Regions from separate parts of the Mesorhizobium sp. M0296 genome, predicted to be linked through region 1. Evidence: predicted binding sites of a transcription regulator. Region 1 holds the regulator's gene; each other region holds the start of a gene.
The links. The regulator PhoB, encoded in region 1, activates phosphate uptake and scavenging genes when phosphate is short. The targets are predictions, from matches to a motif close to TGTCATNNANCTGTCAT.

Region 1 (5,170 bases):
AAACAGACGGCCGAGGGCCAGGTGCTGCTCGACGGCAAGAACATTCTCGACCGGTCGCAGGATCTCAACCTCCTCAGGACCAAGATCGGCATGGTGTTCCAGAAGCCGACGCCGTTCCCGATGTCGATCTACGAGAACATCGCCTTCGGCGTCAGGCTCTACGAGAACCTCGGCAAGTCCGAGATGGACGGCCGCGTCGAACAGGCGTTGAAGCGCGCCGCGCTGTGGAGCGAGGTCAAGGACAAGCTCAACGCCAGCGGCTTGAGCCTGTCCGGCGGCCAGCAGCAGCGGCTCTGTATCGCCCGCACGGTGGCGGTGAAGCCGGAAGTCATTCTGCTCGACGAACCGGCTTCGGCCCTCGACCCGTTGTCGACCGCCAAGATCGAGGAACTGATCGACGAGTTGCAAGCCGACTACACGATCGTCATCGTCACCCACAACATGCAGCAGGCGGCGCGCGTGTCGCGCCAGACCGCCTTCATGTATCTGGGTGAGCTGGTCGAGTTCGACCGGACCGAGAAGATCTTCACGTCGCCCCGCGAGAAGCGCACGCAGGACTACATCACTGGCCGCTTCGGCTGAGCCGTTCCGATCATGCATATGAGGACAGGACCATGGGCGAACACACAGTCGCTTCTTTCGACGAGGATCTCGAGCAGATCAGCAAGCTGATCCGCGACATGGCCGACCTCGCCGGTTCGATGGTCGGCGGGGCGACCAAGGCCCTGTTGAATTCCGACAACGTGCTGGCGCAACGCGTCGTTTCCGACGACGCCATCATGGATGCGCGTCAACGCGAACTGGACGACCGCGCCATCACCCTCATCGCCAAACGCCAGCCGATGGCCCACGATCTTCGCCATGTGGTCGGAGCGATCCGCATGGCGGGCGACCTCGAACGCATCGGCGACCTTGCCAAGAATATCGCCAAGCGCGTGAGTGCGGTCGGCCTCAGCGCCACGCCGCGGGACCTGTCGCATTCCATCGACGCGATGGCGCAACTGGTTCTCATCCAGGTGCAGGGTGTCATCGAGGAATATGCTGCAGGCGATGCGGCCGCGTTGGCCAAGCTGCGTGCCGCCGACGAGCGCATCGACGTCAAATACACGTCCGTGTTCCGCGAGCTCTTGACCTACATGATGGAAGATCCGCGCAACATCACCGCTTGCACGCACCTGCTGTTCTGCGCCAAGAATCTGGAGCGGATCGGCGACCATGTCACCAACATCGCCGAAAATGCGTATTATGTGCTGACCGGCGAGCAATTGCCGGTCAATCGTCCGAAGCAGGACGAAACGACAATGTCCGCACCGGTGACATGATGGGGGTGCCCAGCCGATGATCGCACCACGCATAATGGTGGTGGAGGACGAGGAGCCGTTGGGTGTGCTGCTCCGCTACAATCTCGAATCCGAAGGCTACCAGGTCGAGGTGGTGACACGCGGCGACGAAGCCGAGATCCGTTTGCAGGAGAATGTGCCCGACCTTTTGGTGCTCGACTGGATGATACCAGCGGTTTCCGGCATCGAGCTCTGTCGTCGGTTGCGGGTGCGCCCCGAAACCGAGCGGCTGCCGATCATCATGCTGACCGCGCGCGGCGAGGAGAGCGACCGGGTGCGCGGTCTTTCGACCGGCGCCGACGACTATCTGGTCAAACCGTTTTCGACACCAGAATTCATGGCCAGGGTCAAGGCGCTGCTACGGCGCGCCAAGCCGGAAGTGCTGTCCAGCGTGCTGAAGGTCGGCGACATCGTGCTCGATCGCGAATCGCACAGGGTCTATCGCAAGAAGAGCGAAATCAGGCTCGGGCCGACCGAATTCCGGCTGCTCGAGTTCATGATGCGGCATCCGGGCCGTGTCTTCTCGCGCAGCCAGTTACTCGATAATGTCTGGGGCGAGACAATCTACATCGACGAACGCACCGTCGACGTGCATGTCGGGCGGCTGCGCAAAGCCGTCAACAACGGCCGGATGCCGGATGTCATCCGCACCATCCGCGGTGCCGGCTATGCGATCAGGGAAGATTGACCCGCCTGGTCATGCTACGTTCTTTCTGACGCTGGGCCTCATTTGCGCGCCCGGCGCGAAAATCTCCTGGTCGACGAAGCTTAACGCCCGCATCGCGCAGCCTTCGCGGATCAGCGGCAATTCGTTCGGCTCTGTATCGAAGGAGATCGAGCCTGAATGCTGGCCGCCGGCGGTCTGGGCGATTGCCTTCCGCAAGGCCGGCTCGATCAGATCGAAGGCGGCGGCACTGGCGCCGACCATCGCGACCGGTGCCGGATCGATCAGCGCGAACAGCGAGCCGAGACCGAAACCCAGCGCTTCGCCGGCCTTGCGGTAGGCCTCGCGTTCCGGCCCATCTTTCTCGCGCGCCCGGGCCGCCAGTGCTCGCATGTCGGCGTCGCTGACGTCGGCGACCGGTTCGCTGTCTTCGCTCATCTGCCTGGCGTTGCGCCAGATGGCGTAGTTGCCGGCATACGCCTCGATGCAGCCGCGCCGCCCGCAACGGCAGAGCGCGCCGCCCGGACGATGGATCATGTGGCCAAATTCGCCGCCCGAGGAATGCGTCCCGGTGAACAGTTCGCCCTTCAGCACCAGCCCCATGCCGATGCCATGCGAAAGCAGGATGGCGATGAAGTCGTCGCGATAGCGATCCGGATTGCGCCAGCGCAAAGCCACCGCCATCATGTTGCAGTCGTTCTCCACCGTTGCCGGGATGCCGAATTCGCCCTCCAGCATGTCGGCAAAGGCGATGTCGGTCTGCGGCGTGATCGGCGACCACAGCATGGCGCGTGCAGGGGAGTCGGTAATGCCCTGAATCGCCAGGGCGATGCGGGCGACACTGCGGACGTCAAGGTCTGGATCCTGCAGCCGGCGCCGGACGATGGCCATGCATTCACGGATCAGCTCGTCGCGCGGCATGGTCAGCGTGTCCAGCCGGCGCTGTTCCTCGGCGACCACCTGTCCCGTATAGTCGATAATGGCGGCCGACAGGAAATTCAGCGACAACACCACGGTCAGCACCGCCGCCGCTTCCGGATTGAGGGCGAGGCCGACCTGCGGACGACCGCGTTTCAACGAAACGGGCTCACTTGCCTTGCTCTCGGCGAGGATGCCTTCCCGTATCAGGTCGGAAGAGATCGCCGATATGGTCGAATGACTGAGGCCGGTGGTAGCTGCGATCTCAGTACGCGATGGCTGGCCGGCCCGGCGCACCGCCGAGATCACCATCGCCCGGTTGCGCCGGCGCAAATCGTCATGGCGGATTCCGACCGACATTGTTTTGCTTTCCTCCCGGTTGCCGCGGCCGCTCATGAACCGGAAGCCGTCGGTAATGTCCGACAAATAGTGTCGGATGCAGGCAAATAGTGTCAGATGCAGGTGGCGCTGTCATCGTTTATTCCGACGCTCGAAAAAACTCGCAGACTCATCAAAATCCATCAGAATCGATGTTGACAGCAGCCGGAGATCGGGCCAGTATTTTTTCGAGGCTCGAAAAAATTAGAGCTTCTAAGCTGGTCTTTGAGCCAATTGGTCACGCCGTACGCGGCGCAGGGAGGATATGATGAAGAAATTCACGACCGCCATTCTGGCGGGTGTCGCCATGACGCTGGCGCTGGCGTCGGTGGCGCAGGCTAAAGACAAGGTCATCGGCGTTTCCTGGTCGAACTTCCAGGAAGAGCGCTGGAAGACCGACGAGGCCGCAATGAAGGCGGCCATCGAGGCCGCAGGCGACAAGTATATTTCCGCCGACGCACAGTCCAACCCCGGCAAGCAGCTCACCGACGTCGAGAGCCTGATCTCGCAGGGCGCCAACGCACTGATCATCCTGGCGCAGGACGCCTCGGCCATCGGGCCGGCCGTGCAGAAGGCACTGGACGAAGGCATCCCGGTCGTCGGCTATGACCGGCTGATCGAGAACAAGGACGTGTTCTATCTGACCTTCGACAACAAGGAAGTCGGCCGCATGCAGGCCCGCGAAGTCTTCAAGGTGAAGCCGGAAGGCAACTACGTCTTCATCAAGGGTTCGGGTTCCGATCCGAATGCCGATTTCCTGTTTGCCGGTTCGATGGAGGTGCTGAAGGAGGCCATCGACGGCGGCAAGATCAAGAATGTCGGCGAGGCCTATACGGACGGCTGGCTGCCGGCCAACGCTCAGAAGAACATGGAACAGTTCCTGACCGCCAACGACAACAAGGTCGATGCCGTGGTCGCCGCTAATGACGGCACTGCCGGCGGCGTCGTCGCCGCGCTGACGGCGCAAGGGCTGGCCGGATCGGTTCCGGTTTCGGGCCAGGACGGCGACCACGCCGCGCTGAACCGCATCGCGCTCGGCACACAGACCGTGTCGGTGTGGAAGGATGCGCGCGAGCTCGGCAAGAATGCCGCCGAGATCGCCTCGCAACTGGCCGACGGCAAGCAGATGACCGACATTGCCGGCGTGAAGGATTTCACCACGCCCGGCGGCAATACCGTCAAGTCGCTGTTCCTGACCCCGGTCGCCATCACCAAGGACAACCTCAACGTCGTCATCGACGCCGGCTGGATCAAGAAAGAAGAGGTCTGCGCCGGCGTGACGGCTGGCACTGTTCCAGTCTGCAACTGAGCCGACGATTCCGAGAAGTCCGAACGCCGCGGCCGCTCGCCGCGGCGTTTTTTCAACAAGAGTTGTTTTTCCGCTTCCGGCGGATAACTTCTAGGCTGCTTCCGGCATCCGCGGCAGACGGCAACCCGGCGGGAGAAACATCATGACCGACACGACGTCCAACACGCCGGTCGACAACACGGCAGACCGGGCACGGGAATCCGAGCTCGGCATCGTTGCCCGATTTCTCAAGGCAACCGAACTCGACACGCGCATGCTCGGCATGGTCGGCGCGCTGCTGGTCATCTGGGTCGGCCTGCATGTCATTTCTAGCGTACGGCTCGGCGTCAATCCGTTCGACTTCGACAGCCGGACCTTCCTGACGCCACGCAATCTCTGGAACCTGTCGGTGCAGACTTCGGCCGTGGCCATAATGGCCGCCGGAATGGTGCTGGTTATCGTCATGCGCAATATCGACCTGTCGGTCGGCTCCGCCGAAGGCCTGATCGGCGTGGTCATGGGTTTTGCGCAGGTGCATTTCCTGGTGCGAATGGTCGGTCTGCAATTAGGCAACCCCTGGAT
Region 2 (5,170 bases), on a different contig from region 1:
TCGATCTTGATCTTGTCGAAGGGAAAGGCGCTAAGGTTGGACAGCGAAGAATAGCCGGTGCCAAAATCGTCCATGGCCACATGCACGCCAAGCGCCTTGACCTGCCTCAAGGTTGCCAATGCGCGCGGCATGTCCTTCACCAAAGCCGTTTCGGTGATCTCCAGTTCGAGCCGGCCGGGTGTCAGGCCGGATCTCGCTAGTGCGTCGTGCACCTTGCGGCTGAAATTCGGATTGTGAAGCTGCACGGCGGAGACATTGACGGCGACCATCAGCGGGTTTGTCCAACGAACAGCATCGTTGCAGGCCGTCGTCAGCACCCAGTCGCCGATCTGCGCGATAGCGCCACTGTCCTCTGCCACTGGGATGAAAACGGCCGGGGAAATATCACCCCGCTCCGGATGCTGCCAACGGACCAGGGCTTCGAAGCCGATCATCTTGCCGCTGCGGATTTCCCTCTGCGGCTGGTAGACGAGATGGAACTCCTTGCGGGCGATCGCCTGGCGCAATTCATGCTCCATCACGCGCTTGTCGCGGGCCGCGGTGCCCATGGCTACCTCGAAAAACCGGTAAGTGTCCCTGCCTTCGGTTTTGGCGCGATGGAGTGCCGTGTCGGCATGGCTGATCAGGCCGGCCTGGTCTTCGGCATCCAGCGGAAAGAAGGCGATGCCGATGCTGGCCGAGACAAGGCCGGAGCCAACTGAAATCCTGTTTTCCTCCCGGATCGCCGCCAGCACGTCCTCGGCTATGCGGCCTGCGGCCAGGGGGTCGGGCAGGTTCGGAGCTATGATGGCAAATTCGTCGCCGCCGAGACGCGCGAGCATCTGTCCGTGGCGCGGGATGCCAGAAATGCAGTGCGCCAGCTTCTGCAGCATCGCGTCACCGGCGCTGTGGCCGTAGAGGTCGTTGACCTGCTTGAACCGGTCGAGGTCAAGCAGCAGGAGCGCCAGATACCCATCCTTGCCGCCACGACCCATCGAAGCGATTTCCGCTTCGAGCCGGGAAGAAAAGCTCCGGCGATTGGCAAGCCCGGTAAGCGGATCGAAATGTGCGAGGCGGAGGATCTCTTCTTCCGCCTTCTTGCGCTCCCGGATGTCGCGAACGGCAAGCACCGTATGAGGCCTGCCGCAGTACGTGATCTTCCTGGCGATCAGCTCGACAGGAATTCTCGCGCCGTCGCTGCCCCTTAATTTCGCTTCCTGCGCCTGTTCGCCGAAGCCGGACATATCGGCTGCGCTCTGTCCGTCGAAAAGCTCGCCGAGTTGCATCGTGTTCAGGGTGGCTGTCGCGGTGCCGGTCAGCTTCGCCATACTGTCATTGGCGCTGACGATGCGGGTGCCATCGCAAACGATCAGACCTTCCACCGCCGCATTGGCGAGATCGTGCATGCGATCGGCCTCGAGCTTCTGGTGGCGAATGCGCAGATCGATCCACAGCGCGGCACCTGACAGCACAAGGATTACCAGACTGGCGACCGCTGCGGCAAAGGCCTGGGAAATGGGCTCGATGGAATGTTCGGATATTTCAATCGAGGAATCCGGAAAGATCGACACTGCGGCCATTGCGATGAAATGCAAGCTGCAAATGGCCAGCGTCAAAAGCGCGGCGCCGCCGAGAGTGGCGAGCGCTGACGGGCGACGCAAGACGACAAGAAGCGCCAGTGCCGCGAGCGTCCCGCCGGCCAGAAGCGATATCGCGACAAGGGGCAGGTTCCACACGATCCGGCCTTCCACCTCGAATGCCGCCATGCCGATGTAGTGCATCGTCGCGATGGCGCCACCGAGAATGGCGCCGCCGACGAGGAAATGGTCGATGCCGCGGCGCAAGGTGGCAACCCACATCCCAAGCGCGGTCAGGATGACGGCGGCGGCAAGCGAAAAGGCGGATAATCCCGGATTGTATGCGTTAGGTATTCCCGGCGTAAACGCAGTCATGGCGATGAAATGCGTCGCCCATATGCCGAACCCGGTCGCAGTTGCGGCGATCATCAGCCAGACAAGCCGATTTCGGTCGGTCGATCGGCCGACATGCTTAAGGAGATTAACTGCTGAGAAGCAAGAAATGCCGCAGACGAGGGCGGCAAGTGCGACCAGTCTCAGGTCGTGCTGACTTACAATACAGTTATAGACCGTCAGCATCCTGGGTTCACTCGGTCTGCCAAAAAACAGGGGAGGTGTGACTGATTAGCCCTTGGAGATTTTAACGAATGGTTAACCCGCGGGTCATGAGGCGGGTCTTTTCGGGGGAAACCAGACAGATGTATGCCGCTCTGCCGAGAGGGGCGGTGGTGCAGTCCCCTGACGCCGCGCTTTCGGTAGCGAGCGCACTTCAGTCGGAAACGATGTTCATTGATCCGCAACAAAACCGTTGTCCGATTGTCATCAGCGCCACATATTGGCTTTGCGGAAGCGCCCCTTTCGCCAATGACAAACGGGAGATGAAACATGAAGTTCTTCGGCTTCGCTGCCGGTGTTGCCGCCACCTTGACCCTGCTTTCCACCACCTCCGCCTTCGCCGTCACGCAGATCAGCTGGTGGCACGCCATGACCGGCGCCAACGCCGAGGTCGTCGACAAGATCTCCAAGGATTTCAACGCAAGCCAGAGCGACTATGAGCTCGTTCCGGTGTTCAAGGGCACCTATCCGGAGACGCTGAATGCGGGCATCGCTGCCTTCCGCGCCGGACAGGCGCCCGATATCCTCCAGGTGTTCGACGTCGGCACCGGCGTGATGATGGCGGCCGAGGGTGCGATAAAGCCGGTGGCCGATGTGATGACCGGCGCCGGGATGACTTTCGACAAGAGCCAGTATCTGCCCGGCATCGTCGGCTATTATTCGAAGCCGGACGGCACCATGCTATCGTTCCCCTACAACTCTTCCTCGCCGATCCTCTACTACAACAAGGACATCTTCCAGAAGGCGGGCCTCGACGTGAACAATCCGCCCAAGACGTGGAACGAGGTGTGGGAAGCTGCCAAGAAGATCAAGACGAGTGGCGCCGCCCCTTGCGGCTATACCTCGACCTGGCTGACCTGGATCCATCTGGAGAATTTCGCAGCGTGGAATGACGTACCTTGGGCTACCCAGCAGAATGGCCTCGCCGGCGGTGATGTCGAACTCAAGATCAATGCGCCGATTTTCGTCAACCACTTCCAGGCGCTCGCTGACCTGGCCAAGGACGGCACGTTCAAATATGGCGGACGCACCTCCGAAGCCAAGCAGATATTCCTCGCCGGCGAATGCGGCATCTTCACCGAATCGTCGGGCGGCCTCGGCGATATCGTCAAGTCCGGCATGAACTATGGCATCGGCCAGCTTCCTTACGACAGTGACGCCAAGGGTGCCCCGCAGAACACGACGCCGGGCGGTGCCAGCCTGTGGGTGTTCGGCAACAAGTCGGACGAGGAATACAAGGGCGTCGCGGCCTTCTTTGCCTATCTGTCCAAGACCGATGTGCAGGAATATCTGCACCAGAAGTCGGGATACCTGCCTGTGACGCTCGCCGCATACGAGGCGACCAAGAAATCAGGCTTCTATGACAAAAACCCCGGCCGCGAGACACCCATCCTGCAGATGACAGGCAAGGCGCCGACCGACAACTCGAAGGGCGTGCGCCTGCCGAATCTGCCGCAGGTGCGTGATATCCAGAATGAGGAGTTGGAGAAGATGCTGGCTGGCCAGCAAACCGCTCAGCAGGCGCTCGACAATGCCGTCGCGCGCGGCAACGTCGCGATCAAGGAATCGCTGGAGAACTGACGGGATTATCTCGGTTAGTCGGTTGGAATATCGCCCACGCGGGCTCGCGTGGGCGATACCTGGATAGCGAGGGAAATCAGCCTGTCTCCACGCGTCGTCTTTCCCAACAAGATCCTGCCCTACCTGCTGGTGGCGCCACAACTCGCCATCACCCTGGTTTTCTTCTACTGGCCGGCCGGTCAGGCGCTTTACCAGTCGATGCTCAGGCAAGACCCGTTCGGGCTGAAGAGCAGGTTCGTCTGGTTTGCCAATTTCCGGAAGGTGCTGGCCGATCCGGCCTACCTCAACTCGATCAAGGTCACCGTAGTGTTCTCTCTTGCGACCGCGATCGTTGCCATGGTTGTCGCCCTGCTGCTCGCGGTCATGGCCGAGAAGGCCGTGCGCGGCAAAGGCCTCTACCGCACACTGTTGATATGGCCTTACGCCGTGGCGCCGGCGATTGCCGGCATGCTTTGGCTTTTCCTGTTCAATCCCTCGATCGGCTCGTTGGCCTATTTGCTGAGAAGCCTCGGCATCGTATGGGACCCGCTACTCAACGGCACCCACGCCATGATCCTGCTGGTGTCGGCTGCTGCCTGGAAGCAGATCAGCTACAACTTCCTGTTCTTCGTCGCCGGCCTGCAGGCGGTGCCGAAAACGCTGATCGAAGCGGCGGCCATGGACGGCGCCGGCGAAACCAAGCGCTTCTGGACCATCGTCTTCCCGCTGCTTGCGCCGACAACCTTTTTCCTGCTGGTCGTCAACACCGTCTATGCCCTGTTCGACACGTTCGGCATCGTTCATGCCGTCACCGGCGGCGGGCCGGGCAAGACGACCGAGACGCTGGTCTACAAGGTCTACAATGACGGCTTCGTCAATCTGATCCTGGGCGATTCGGCGGCGCAGTCGGTCATCCTGATGGCCATCGTCATTGCGCTCACAGCGATCCAGTTCCGCTATGTGGAACGCAAAGTCCATTACGGCTGAGGGCAGCGATGATCGGCCAGTCCCCGCTCCGCACCTTCATCGCCCATGCCGTGCTCATCCTCGGCATATCGATCGTGGCTTTTCCGATCTACTACACCTTCGTTGCCTCGACGCACACGCTGCAAACGATCCTCAGGCCGCCCCTGCCGCTCTTGCCCGGCGGCCAGCTATGGAACAATTACAGCGAGGCGCTGTTCGGCGGCATCGGTCGTATCGGCGGGGTCAGCGTCGGCAGGCTGCTCCTCAACACCACGATCATGGCGCTCGGCGTTGCGGTGGGAAAGATCTTCATCTCGATCCTGTCGGCCTACGCGATCGTGTTCTTTCGCTTTCCGCTGCGCATGACCTTCTTCTGGCTGATCTTCATCACCTTGATGCTTCCAGTCGAGGTGCGCATCCTGCCGACCTACAAGGTGATGGTCGATCTCGGCATGATCGACACCTATGCCGGC
Region 3 (5,170 bases), on a different contig from region 1:
GCCGGGCAGCGCCGACATCGGCACCGACGGCAAGTCGACGATCTTCGTGCCGCTGATGAACGACGGCGAGATCGCGGCATTGGGCCTCGACTAAGCCAGCCATCGGCTCAGGCGGCGGGCGCGGCTTTCTTCAGCTGCGCCCGCGATCCGTGATCGAGGCGGTATAAGTCACCAGCGGCCGCTTGACGCCGTGGTTGATCAGCATGCGGCGTATCTGCGGCGAAGCGCCTGATATAATGAAGCGAACGCCGGCGCGGCTCGCCTTGTGGGCCGCACCCTCGATGACATTGGCCGCCGTTGAATCGAAGAACGGCATCGCCGAACAGTCGAGGATGAAGTTCCTGCGCTGGCGCGGTCGGCGACGTCTTCCTGCACCAAGGATTGATGGTCTGCCTCCAAACATGCAGCACTCTTTGCCAGCCGATGCACTGTGATGCTACAAACCTCGGCATCGTTTGGCGGGACATCCACTGCGATCCCGATTTCACAGGCACGACTTCAAAAGGATGAGCGGGTGAAGATATTCAAAGCGTTGGCAACCTCGACAGCCTTGCTGTCGATGGTTTTCCTGCTGGCAGGCTGCGGTCATGGCCTGATCAACAGGCTGATTTGAGTCAGGTGCCGTCGGCCCGCCCAAGCCATCGCTGCAGGAACCGTGCCGCAAGCCAGCACAGCATCGCCCAGGCAAAGCCGGCGCACCAGCCGGCCAATACGTCGGACGGCCAGTGGACGCCGAGATAGATGCGGCTGATGCCGACCACCACTGTCGTCAGCACCGCCAGCCCGAGTACATAGATCTTCGTTGTGCGCCCGGGCAAAACCCGCGCCGCCATGCTGCCCAGCGTCAAATACGTCACCGCCGACAGCATGGCGTGGCCGCTCGGAAACGAAAGCGATGCCACATCGGCGAGATGCGAGACCAGATCGGGGCGCGGCCGGTCGATATCGAATTTCAGCACGCTTGACAGGAGCTGGCCGCCCGCTACCGCGACGAACATGAGAAGCGCCGCGCCTGGCCTGCGGATAAGAAGCAGATAGACGATCATTGCTGCCGTGATCAGCAGCAGTACGCTGGCGCTGCCGAGGCTGGTGATGTCGCGCATCGCCCCTTCCAGCCACGCCGGTCCGATCGGATTGTCGGGCTGGCCGGCCTTGCGGAAGGCAAGCAGGATTTCGGTGTCGAAGGCATGCGGCGTGGTCGCCCGCGCCAGCTCCATCAGCTCCTCGAACCCCCACAGCCCGCCGGCAATGACCAGCCCGGCCAGCAGAACCGGGAACTCCAGCCAGTTGGGCAGTCTGCTTGCAATCTTCTTCATCGGCCCGATCGCAGTTACAGCCTTTGCAGATAGGGCCCGAGCGTGATCAGCGCCACAGCTGCGATGGCAAGCACGATGCCGGTTGCCTGCAAGGCATTGACGCGCTCGCCGAAGAAGACCAGCGCCACCACATTCACCGACACCAGCTGGATCACCGCCGACAGGCTGAACGACACCGACATGCCGAATTCACGGATCAGCCTCAGCATGATCAGATTGCCCAGCGAATAGAGCGCCAACGTCAGCACAATCTTGCCGAGGCTCGGCGCCAGCCCCCACTGTTTTGCGGCCATCGCCGCCAGCAGGAAGATCACCGTCGAAACGCAGAGCTGCCCAAGTCCCCAGAAACTCACTTTTGTTCCTCCCGATGCGGTCCCTACCGCCTGCCGCAGCTCTTGTTTCCGAAGCGCCGGTCGCGGTCAAGCGGGGCCGATGTTGGATACGAAATCGCAGGTGGCAATTAGCCGGCATGTCATCAAACTGTGACCTGCCGGTAATACCGGATTGGCCAGGCAACACGCTCCAGCAATCCATCCAGCCAGAGGCAGGCCCTATGACCGAACATCGCACCCCTGACGCCCATTTCCGCACCAGCCTGCTCGAGGAAAACGATGGGCCAGGAGCCAATCCCACCGACAACCGCACCATGGGTGAGATCATCGCCGCGCGGTTCTCACGCCGCGGCTTCCTCAAGGGTTCGCTTGCCGTCTCGGCCATAGCCGCTACCGTCAGCCCGCTGGCGCTGATCACCGCCGACAATGCCCGCGCCGCCGAAGGCTCCGCCTTCGCTTTTGACGAGCTCGAGGCCGGCATCGACGACAAGCATCACGTCGCACCCGGCTATGACGCCGATGTACTGCTGCGCTGGGGCGATCCGCTGTTCGCCGATTCGCCGGAATTCGATCCGACAAAACAGTCGGCGGAAGCCCAGGCCAGACAATTCGGCTACAACAACGACTATGTCGGCTATATCCCGATCGACGGCTCGGCCGAGCACGGCCTGCTGGTGGTCAACCACGAATACACCAATCCGCACCTGATGTTTCCGGGCCTCGTCACCATCATCGACGGCAAGGCCAAGCAGGCGCCCCTCAGCAAGGAACAAGTCGACGTCGAGATGACGGCGCATGGCGGCACTATCGTCGAGATACGCAAGGTATCAGGCAAATGGCAGGTCGTTCGCGACGGCAAGCTCAACCGCCGCATCACCTCCAACACCGAGATCGCGCTCTCCGGCCCGGTCGCCGGCCACGACCGCGTCAAGACCAGCGCCGATCCGACCGGCACGAAAATCATCGGCACCATCAACAATTGCGCCGGCGGCGTCACGCCATGGGGCACCTATGTCATGGCCGAGGAGAACATCCACGGCTATTTCTCGGGCGAGCTGCCGCAGGGGCATAAGGAAGCCGCCAATTACAAGCGCCTCGGCATTCCCGAAGGTGCCTATGAATGGGCAGCGCATTACGACCGTTTCGATATCGGCAAGGAGCCGAACGAGCCGAACCGCTTCGGCTGGATCGTCGAGGTCGACGTCCAGGATCCGACTTCGGCGCCGAGGAAGCGCACCGCGATGGGGCGCTTCAAGCATGAGGGCGCCGAATCGATCGTCGCCAAGGATGGCCGTGTCGTCTTCTATCTCGGCGACGACGAGCGCTTCGATTATGTCTATAAGTTCGTCACCACAGGCAAGTTCGATCCGGACGACCGCGCCGCCAACATGGATTTGCTCGACGACGGCACCTTGCATGTCGCCAAGTTTGCCGACGACGGTTCGGTCGAGTGGCTGCCGATCGTCTTCGGCCAGGGGCCGCTGACGGCGGAGAACGGCTTCGACAGCCAGGCCGACGTGCTGATCGAGACGCGCCGCGCCGCCGACCTGCTCGGCGCCACCAAGATGGACCGCCCGGAAGACATCCAGCCCAATGCCACCAACGGCAAGGTCTACGTCATGCTGACCAACAATTCGAAGCGCAAGGCCGACCAGGTCGACGCCGCCAACCCGCGTGCCGAGAACGCCTTTGGCCACATCATCGAGATCGTCGAGGACGGCGGTGATTTCACCGCGACAAAGGGTAGGTGGGAAATCCTGCTGAAATGCGGCGATCCCGCTGTGGCCGACGTCGGCGCCACCTTCTCGACCGCAACCACCGCCAATGGCTGGTTCGGCATGCCGGACAATTGCACGGTAGATTCGGCCGGCCGCCTCTGGGTCGCCACCGACGGCCAGGGCCCGAAAGCCACCGGCCGCACCGACGGTCTGTGGGCTGTCGATACGGAAGGGACGGCACGGGCGACATCAAAGCTGTTCTTCCGCGTGCCGATCGGCGCCGAAATGTGCGGTCCCCTGTTTGCGCCGGACGACCAGACCGCCTTCGTTGCCGTCCAGCATCCGGGCGACGGCGGCGAGGACTGGGAGGCTTTCGGCCGTCCGTCCTATTATGAGGATTTGTCGACGCGCTGGCCCGACTTCAAGCCGGACATGCCGGTGCGCCCGGCGGTCGTTGCCATCACCAGGCAAGGCGGCGGCAAGATCGCGGTCTGACACGCAGCAAGATCTTGCAGTCTCAAGGAAGGATTTCGGCCGTACGAAATCCTTCCTTCCGATACGGGATGAATCCATGCTGCGCATCATGCGCCGACTAATCATTCGGTGCGCTGAACCACGGCCACATTCATTGTGCTTCGCAACCTGAAGCCGATGGACTCGTATAACGCTATGGCCGCGGCGTTGCTGGCATAGGCGTGGAGATAGGGAACTTCGCCGCGCGCCACTATCCGGTTTGCCACGAATAGGGACAGCAGCTTTCCTAGGCCACCGCCGCGAAATTCCGGATGTGAGCACACCCCGCTGAGTTCGGTATAACCAGGTTGCTTCATGCGCTCGCCGGCCATTGCCGCAAGCCTGCCCTCGATTTTCACACCCCAAAAATCGCCCAGGCTCAAGGCTTCGAGCGTGAATGGGCCAGGCTTGGTGAGCAATGCCAGGGCGAGCATCTCAGCAGCATCGTCTCGGGTCAGACGATGCACGCGCGGGTCGGAGACGATCTGCAATGGCTGCTCGGCGATCATCTGAACCCCGGCTGCGGTCGAAGTCGCGGAAAGCCCCGTGGGCAGAGCAATCGCGTCCGCTTGAAGCAGGATCACACTCTCGCCCGGGGAGACAAGGTTTTCGAGCGCCCGCAGGCTTTCCGGGTCGTCCGCGCCAGTGGCGGCGAAAGGGACGATCGACGGCCGATATCGCATGGCGAGGTTGTCACCCTCCGCGAAGGCCCGATGTCGCGTCTGAAGCGCGCTCCAGATAGGGCGGTCGAGCAGATGTCTCATTGCGCGGCACCCTCAGGCTTATTTACACGACGGTCGAGAGGGGCAGCGGCGAGGCCGTCCTCGATGGCAGCCAGCTGCTCAAGAAGCGGCCCCGAAAAACCTGCGCACAAATCCGCGACCACGTTCTCGATGCAAGGCCAGACGTCGCGCTTTGCGACATCGACCAGCCGCCGGCCGTCCCGAGTAAGCGAGACGATCCTGCGCCGCTGGTCATCGTTCGACGGACTGACCTCGAGCAATCCCAATCCGGCCAGAAGCGAGACGGTTCGCGTCACACCCGGCTGCGCGATCCCAAGGGATTGCGCCAGTTCCCCGACCGGCAGTGGGCCCAGCCTGTCGAGCGCGGCCAGCAGCGGGTATTGGCTCGCCTGAACCGGGACATCCAGCCTGTCGAGCAGGCGCTGCGCCTCCGCTTGCAGTTGCTCGCCTATACGCTTCAGCCTGCTGCCCAGGCACAGGAAGCCAAGCGATCGTTGACGTCTTCCATAGGTCAATTTTCATCCCCGTGAACATCGATAACATGATAT
Region 4 (5,170 bases), on a different contig from region 1:
CTCGACCGGACGCCGGTCTGGACGAAGACAAGAACTCGGTTTCTCGGGAGAAGGGCCTCAACCGGGTCCTCCAGATTCTGGAGTTTCTCCACACGACCCAGCGTGCGATCGGCATCGGCGACCTTGCCAAGGGGGTAAACGCGCCGCGTTCGACGACTTATACGCTTGTGCGCTCGCTGGTCGACGCAGGCCTGCTGGAGATGGCCGGAGACGGCAATCGGGTCTATTTCGGAAAGAAGCTCTATCTCTACGGAATGGACTATGTGCGGGGCAACGACCTGCTCAGGCGAGGGCGCCAGGAAGTCGATCATCTGTCACGCGAGACCGGCGAGACCTCGGAGTTGTGCATGCTGCAAAGCGGCCGCTACACCATCGTCCATTCAAGCCCGGGAACGAGGCCATTCCGGATCAGCTCGGCGACCGGTCTGCAAATACCGCTCCCCTGGACAGCTTCCGGGCGACTGCTCCTCGCCGGCTTCGACAGGGCAGCGATTGAGGATATGGTCTCCGAGGACGATCTCGTGCTGCCGGACGGCCGCAGATTGCAACTCGACGATTTCATAGACGACATCGCCGTCGCCAAGTCGGCCGGCTACTGCGTCACCTCCGGCCTTGTCGATGCCTACACGAAATGCCTGGCCGCGCCGGTCTTTTCAGCGCCGGGCAGGGTCGAGGCGACGATGTGCCTGGTGGTTCCGATCGATACCTCGACCGAAAAGACCGACAACCTGATAGCGTTGTTGCGCGAGCGCGCCGCACGGCTTTCGATCGCGGCATAACCGCTTTTCCAGCAGGCCCCGCCGGCGTTCGTTCAAACAATGGCGTTCGTTCAAGCAATAATGTCTGGAATGATCTTGTCTTCCAGCGCCATCAGCCTGTCCTTCAGGAAAAGCTTCTTTTTCTTCATGCGCTGGATCTGCAGCGGGTCGCAATTCATGGCGATCATCGCATTGATGGCCGCGTCGAAATCGGCGTGTTCCTGCTTCAGCCGGGAATATTCGAGGCGGATATCTGCCTGTTCCTGATCGGACATTTTTACCGTCTGCACGTCTGCGGCGCCCAAACTATGGGCCTGATTGGGCGGGACCGGGGCTTCTTGCACCGGCGCGCAGCCCATATCACATTTCATATTGGCGTGGAATGCTACCACGCAGCATTCGACATCGGTGCGCGATGGTGGCACACTGTCATTATGCCGTCATAGAAGCGAGCCTGCGGTGGACGTGCCATGACGGCTGCAATCCGAGGAAACCATGAAAGGGAGAACCAATCATGTCTCTTGCATCCCATCTTGATGAGCTGCAGCGGAAACACGGCGACATCGAACGCGAAATCGATGATGCGATGACCCATCCATCGGTAGACGACCTCGAAATCGTGAATCTCAAGCGGCGCAAGCTGGCGCTCAAGGACGAGATTGAAAAACTGAAGGCGAAACCGACGACCCACTGAAACCCTTCCAGGACTAGAAGCGCCACCCGGAGCGCGATCTTTCCGGTGGCATGTCTCTATGCTGCCGGAAACGCTCATGGATTTGCGGCAAGCTGCCGTCTTGTTGTTTCCGATTTGCTGGGCCTGCGCGCCAGTTGCCATTGACAAGCCATCTTTGCTCCTCCACCTCATGCCCGGACCTTCAAGATTAAAGGTAGCCGGCATGACCGGATATTTTTCCTCACCCTTCCCACGCCGCAGGTCGGTCGGTGTCGATGTCGGCGGCGTGATTGTCGGCGGCGGCGCCCCAGTCGTCGTCCAGTCGATGACCAACACCGACACGGCCGATGTCGACCAGACGGTCGCGCAAGTGGCGGCGCTGCATCGCGCCGGCTCCGAGATCGTGCGCATAACGGTCGACCGCGACGAAAGCGCTGCCGCTGTGCCGGCCATCCGCGAGCGACTGGAGCGGCTCGGCATCAACGTGCCGCTGGTCGGCGATTTCCATTATATCGGCCACAAGCTCCTGGCCGATCATCCGGCCTGCGCCGCGGCCTTGGCCAAGTACCGCATCAACCCCGGCAATGTCGGTTTCAAGGACAAGAAGGACCGGCAGTTCGCGGCAATCGTCGAGATGGCGATCCGATACGACAAGCCGGTGCGCATCGGCGTCAACTGGGGTTCGCTCGACCAGGAGCTGCTGACCCGGCTGATGGATGACAACCAGGCCCAAGGCTTTCCGCTGACCGCGCAGGAAGTGACGCGCGAGGCAATCGTGCAATCGGCGATCCTGTCGGCCGAAATGGCCGAAGAGATCGGCCTTGCGCGCGAGAAGATCATCCTGTCGGCCAAGGTCAGCGGCGTGCAGGATCTGATCGCCGTCTACACCGAGCTTGCCACCCGATCCGACCATGCGCTGCACCTCGGCCTGACAGAGGCCGGCATGGGCTCGAAAGGCATCGTCGCCTCGTCCGCGGCCATGGGCATCCTGCTCCAGCAAGGGATCGGCGACACCATCCGTATCTCGCTGACGCCGGAGCCGAACGGTGACCGCACACGCGAAGTGCAGGTGTCGCAGGAGCTGTTGCAGACCATGGGCTTCAGGCAGTTCGTGCCGATCGTCGCCGCCTGCCCGGGCTGCGGCCGCACGACCTCGACCGTGTTCCAGGAGCTTGCCCAGAACATCCAGGCCGACCTGCGCAAGAACATGCCGGTGTGGCGCGAACGCTATCCCGGCGTCGAGAACCTCAAGGTCGCGGTGATGGGTTGCATCGTCAACGGTCCGGGCGAATCCAAACATGCCGATATCGGCATTTCGCTGCCCGGCACCGGTGAGACACCGACCGCCCCGGTGTTCGTCGACGGCAAGAAGGCGGCGACGCTGCGCGGCCCATCGATTGCCGCGGATTTCGAGAAGATGGTCGCCGACTATATCGAACGGCGGTTCGGGCAGCACGACAAAGCCGCGGCGGAGTAGTTGAATGCGGCGTTTGCTGGGCGCGGCGCTGGTTCTCATTTGCGGGCTGATCTGGGCGACAGCCGTTCAGGCCGATCCACCACGGCCCGCCAAAAAGAAGCTGATCGACCAGGTTTGCAACCTGATCGAGGCCCATGCCGACCGGAACGGGCTGCCCAGGGATTTCTTTGCCCGGTTGATCTGGAAGGAAAGCCGTTTCGATCCCAATGCGGTCAGCCCGGTCGGCGCCGAAGGCATTGCCCAGTTCATGCCGGGCACCGCCAGGATGCGCGGGCTCGCCAATTCCTTCGACATCGAACAGGCGATCCCGGCCTCGGCAAAATACCTCGCCGAAATGAAATCCGGTTTCGGCAATCTCGGCCTCGCCGCCGCAGCCTACAATGCCGGCGAGAGCCGGGTGACGCGCTGGCTGCATTCCGGCGGCTTCTTGCCGATGGAGACCGAAAGCTACGTGTTGGACGTCATGGGCGAGCCGGCCGACAACTTCACCAATACGGCCTACGCCGGCGTCATCCGGCCGCTCGACAAGAAGGCGAGTTTCGCTGCTGCTTGCCGCGAGCTGCCGGTGATCATGTCCAGAACCGTGCCGATGTCGTCGATCAACATCAAGCCGTGGGGCGTGCAGGTGGCCGGCAATTTTCGCCGCGCCGCGGCGCTCAACCAGTGGCTGAGAGTGAAAAGCCGGTTCCCGGCAATGCTTGCCGGCCACGATCCGGTGGTCAGCCGGGTCCGTACCCCGATCGGCAGGCGCGGCATCTATGCCGTGCGGATCGGCGCCGATAACAGAGCCAAGGCCGACACGATCTGCGACAAGCTGCAAAGCGTCGGCGGCGCCTGCATCGTGGTACGCAACCGGTAAAGCCATATGTCGGAGCGTTTTGCGCCATTGCTGCCCATCTCGCTCCCCGTGGCACTTCGTCCTCGATACGTGAATCATATTTTCGGTGAACCGTTAGGCAGGTCTTGCATCGTCGTCGATGCGGGGTAAGGTCCCCGCGATTTTTCGTGAAAGGGATCAGCATGGCCGGCTTCAAGACACTGGACGACATCGGCAATATCAGCGGCAAGCGTGTGCTGGTGCGTGTCGACCTCAACGTTCCCGTCACCGAGGGCAAGGTCACCGACGCCACCCGCATCGAGCGCATTGCGCCGACCATTGCCGAGCTCTCCGGCAAGGGAGCCAAGGTCATCCTGCTTGCCCATTTCGGCCGGCCCAAGGATGGACCTGCGCCGGAATTCTCGCTCGAGCCGATCGCCAAGGCGACGGCGGACGTGCTCGGCCGTCCGGTTGGCTTTGCCGCCGACTGCATCGGTGACAAGGCGGCAAATGCCGTTGCTGCCATGAATAATGGCGACGTGCTGCTGCTCGAGAACACCCGCTTCAATAAGGGCGAGGAGAAGAACGACCCGGCCTTCACCGAAAAGCTCGCCGCTAACGGCGATATCTTCGTCAACGACGCCTTCTCTGCTGCGCACCGTGCCCATTCGTCGACGGAAGGGCTGGCGCATGTGCTGCCGGCGTTCGCCGGCCGCACCATGGAGGCCGAGCTCGATGCGCTGGAAAAGGGGCTTGGCAATCCCGTCCGCCCGGTTGTCGCCATCGTCGGCGGCGCCAAAGTCTCGACCAAGATCGACCTGTTGATGAACCTGGTGAAGAAGGTCGACGCGCTGGTCATCGGCGGCGGCATGGCCAATACGTTTCTAGCGGCGCGCGGCACCGACGTCGGGAAATCCTTGTGCGAGCATGATCTCGCGACCACCGCCAAGCAGATCATGATCGAGGCGGCCGAGGCCGGCTGCGCCATCATCCTGCCCGCCGACGGCGTTGTCGCCAGGGAGTTCAAGGCCGGCGCCGCCAGCGAGACCGTCGCCATAGCAGACGTGCCGGCCGACGGCATGATCCTCGACGTAGGCGCAAAGACCGTGAAAACCATTGCCGAATGGATCGACCGCGCCGCGACGCTGGTCTGGAACGGGCCGCTCGGCGCCTTCGAGATCGAGCCGTTCGACCATGCAACGGTGGCGACGGCCAGGCACGCGGCAGCGCGCACCAAGGCCGGCAGACTGATCTCGGTCGCTGGCGGAGGCGACACGGTGGCGGCGCTCAATCATGCCGGCGTCAGCGATGATTTCACTTATGTCTCGACGGCCGGCGGCGCTTTCCTCGAATGGATGGAAGGCAAGCCCTTGCCCGGCGTCGACGTCTTGAAGCGCTGAGCGCGGCCGCAAGAGCAGCGCGAAGGAGTGCGCCCGCGAATTTCA

Region 2: the regulator PhoB is predicted to act here: its motif matches at 2,363-2,379, upstream of ugpB (sn-glycerol-3-phosphate ABC transporter substrate-binding protein UgpB).
Region 3: the regulator PhoB is predicted to act here: its motif matches at 1,787-1,803, upstream of NKI97_RS13435 (PhoX family protein).
Region 4: the regulator PhoB is predicted to act here: its motif matches at 1,186-1,202, upstream of NKI97_RS30825 (YdcH family protein).

Annotation. Positions count from the first base shown of each region.
Region 1 covers NZ_JAMYRZ010000042.1:29,044-34,213, forward strand. Annotated here, with positions in the region: gene pstB (phosphate ABC transporter ATP-binding protein PstB) at 1-582, shown strand, start outside; gene phoU (phosphate signaling complex protein PhoU) at 615-1,322, shown strand; gene phoB (phosphate regulon transcriptional regulator PhoB) at 1,339-2,028, shown strand; gene NKI97_RS29180 (ROK family protein) at 2,038-3,282, opposite strand; gene xylF (D-xylose ABC transporter substrate-binding protein) at 3,569-4,609, shown strand; gene NKI97_RS29190 (sugar ABC transporter permease) at 4,752-5,170, shown strand, end outside.
Region 2 covers NZ_JAMYRZ010000001.1:102,679-107,848, forward strand. Annotated here, with positions in the region: gene NKI97_RS00530 (bifunctional diguanylate cyclase/phosphodiesterase) at 1-2,135, opposite strand, end outside; gene ugpB (sn-glycerol-3-phosphate ABC transporter substrate-binding protein UgpB) at 2,442-3,752, shown strand; gene ugpA (sn-glycerol-3-phosphate ABC transporter permease UgpA) at 3,834-4,718, shown strand; gene ugpE (sn-glycerol-3-phosphate ABC transporter permease UgpE) at 4,727-5,170, shown strand, end outside.
Region 3 covers NZ_JAMYRZ010000011.1:91,643-96,812, forward strand. Annotated here, with positions in the region: gene NKI97_RS13415 (SMP-30/gluconolactonase/LRE family protein) at 1-94, shown strand, start outside; partial or broken gene NKI97_RS13420 (sodium-independent anion transporter) at 131-355, opposite strand; gene NKI97_RS13425 (phosphatase PAP2 family protein) at 615-1,316, opposite strand; gene NKI97_RS13430 (hypothetical protein) at 1,331-1,669, opposite strand; gene NKI97_RS13435 (PhoX family protein) at 1,870-3,861, shown strand; gene NKI97_RS13440 (GNAT family N-acetyltransferase) at 3,963-4,643, opposite strand; partial or broken gene NKI97_RS13445 (MarR family winged helix-turn-helix transcriptional regulator) at 4,640-5,130, opposite strand.
Region 4 covers NZ_JAMYRZ010000049.1:25,077-30,246, forward strand. Annotated here, with positions in the region: gene NKI97_RS30815 (IclR family transcriptional regulator) at 1-779, shown strand, start outside; gene NKI97_RS30820 (YdcH family protein) at 830-1,033, opposite strand; gene NKI97_RS30825 (YdcH family protein) at 1,273-1,452, shown strand; gene ispG (flavodoxin-dependent (E)-4-hydroxy-3-methylbut-2-enyl-diphosphate synthase) at 1,655-2,908, shown strand; gene NKI97_RS30835 (lytic transglycosylase domain-containing protein) at 2,913-3,767, shown strand; gene NKI97_RS30840 (phosphoglycerate kinase) at 3,929-5,125, shown strand.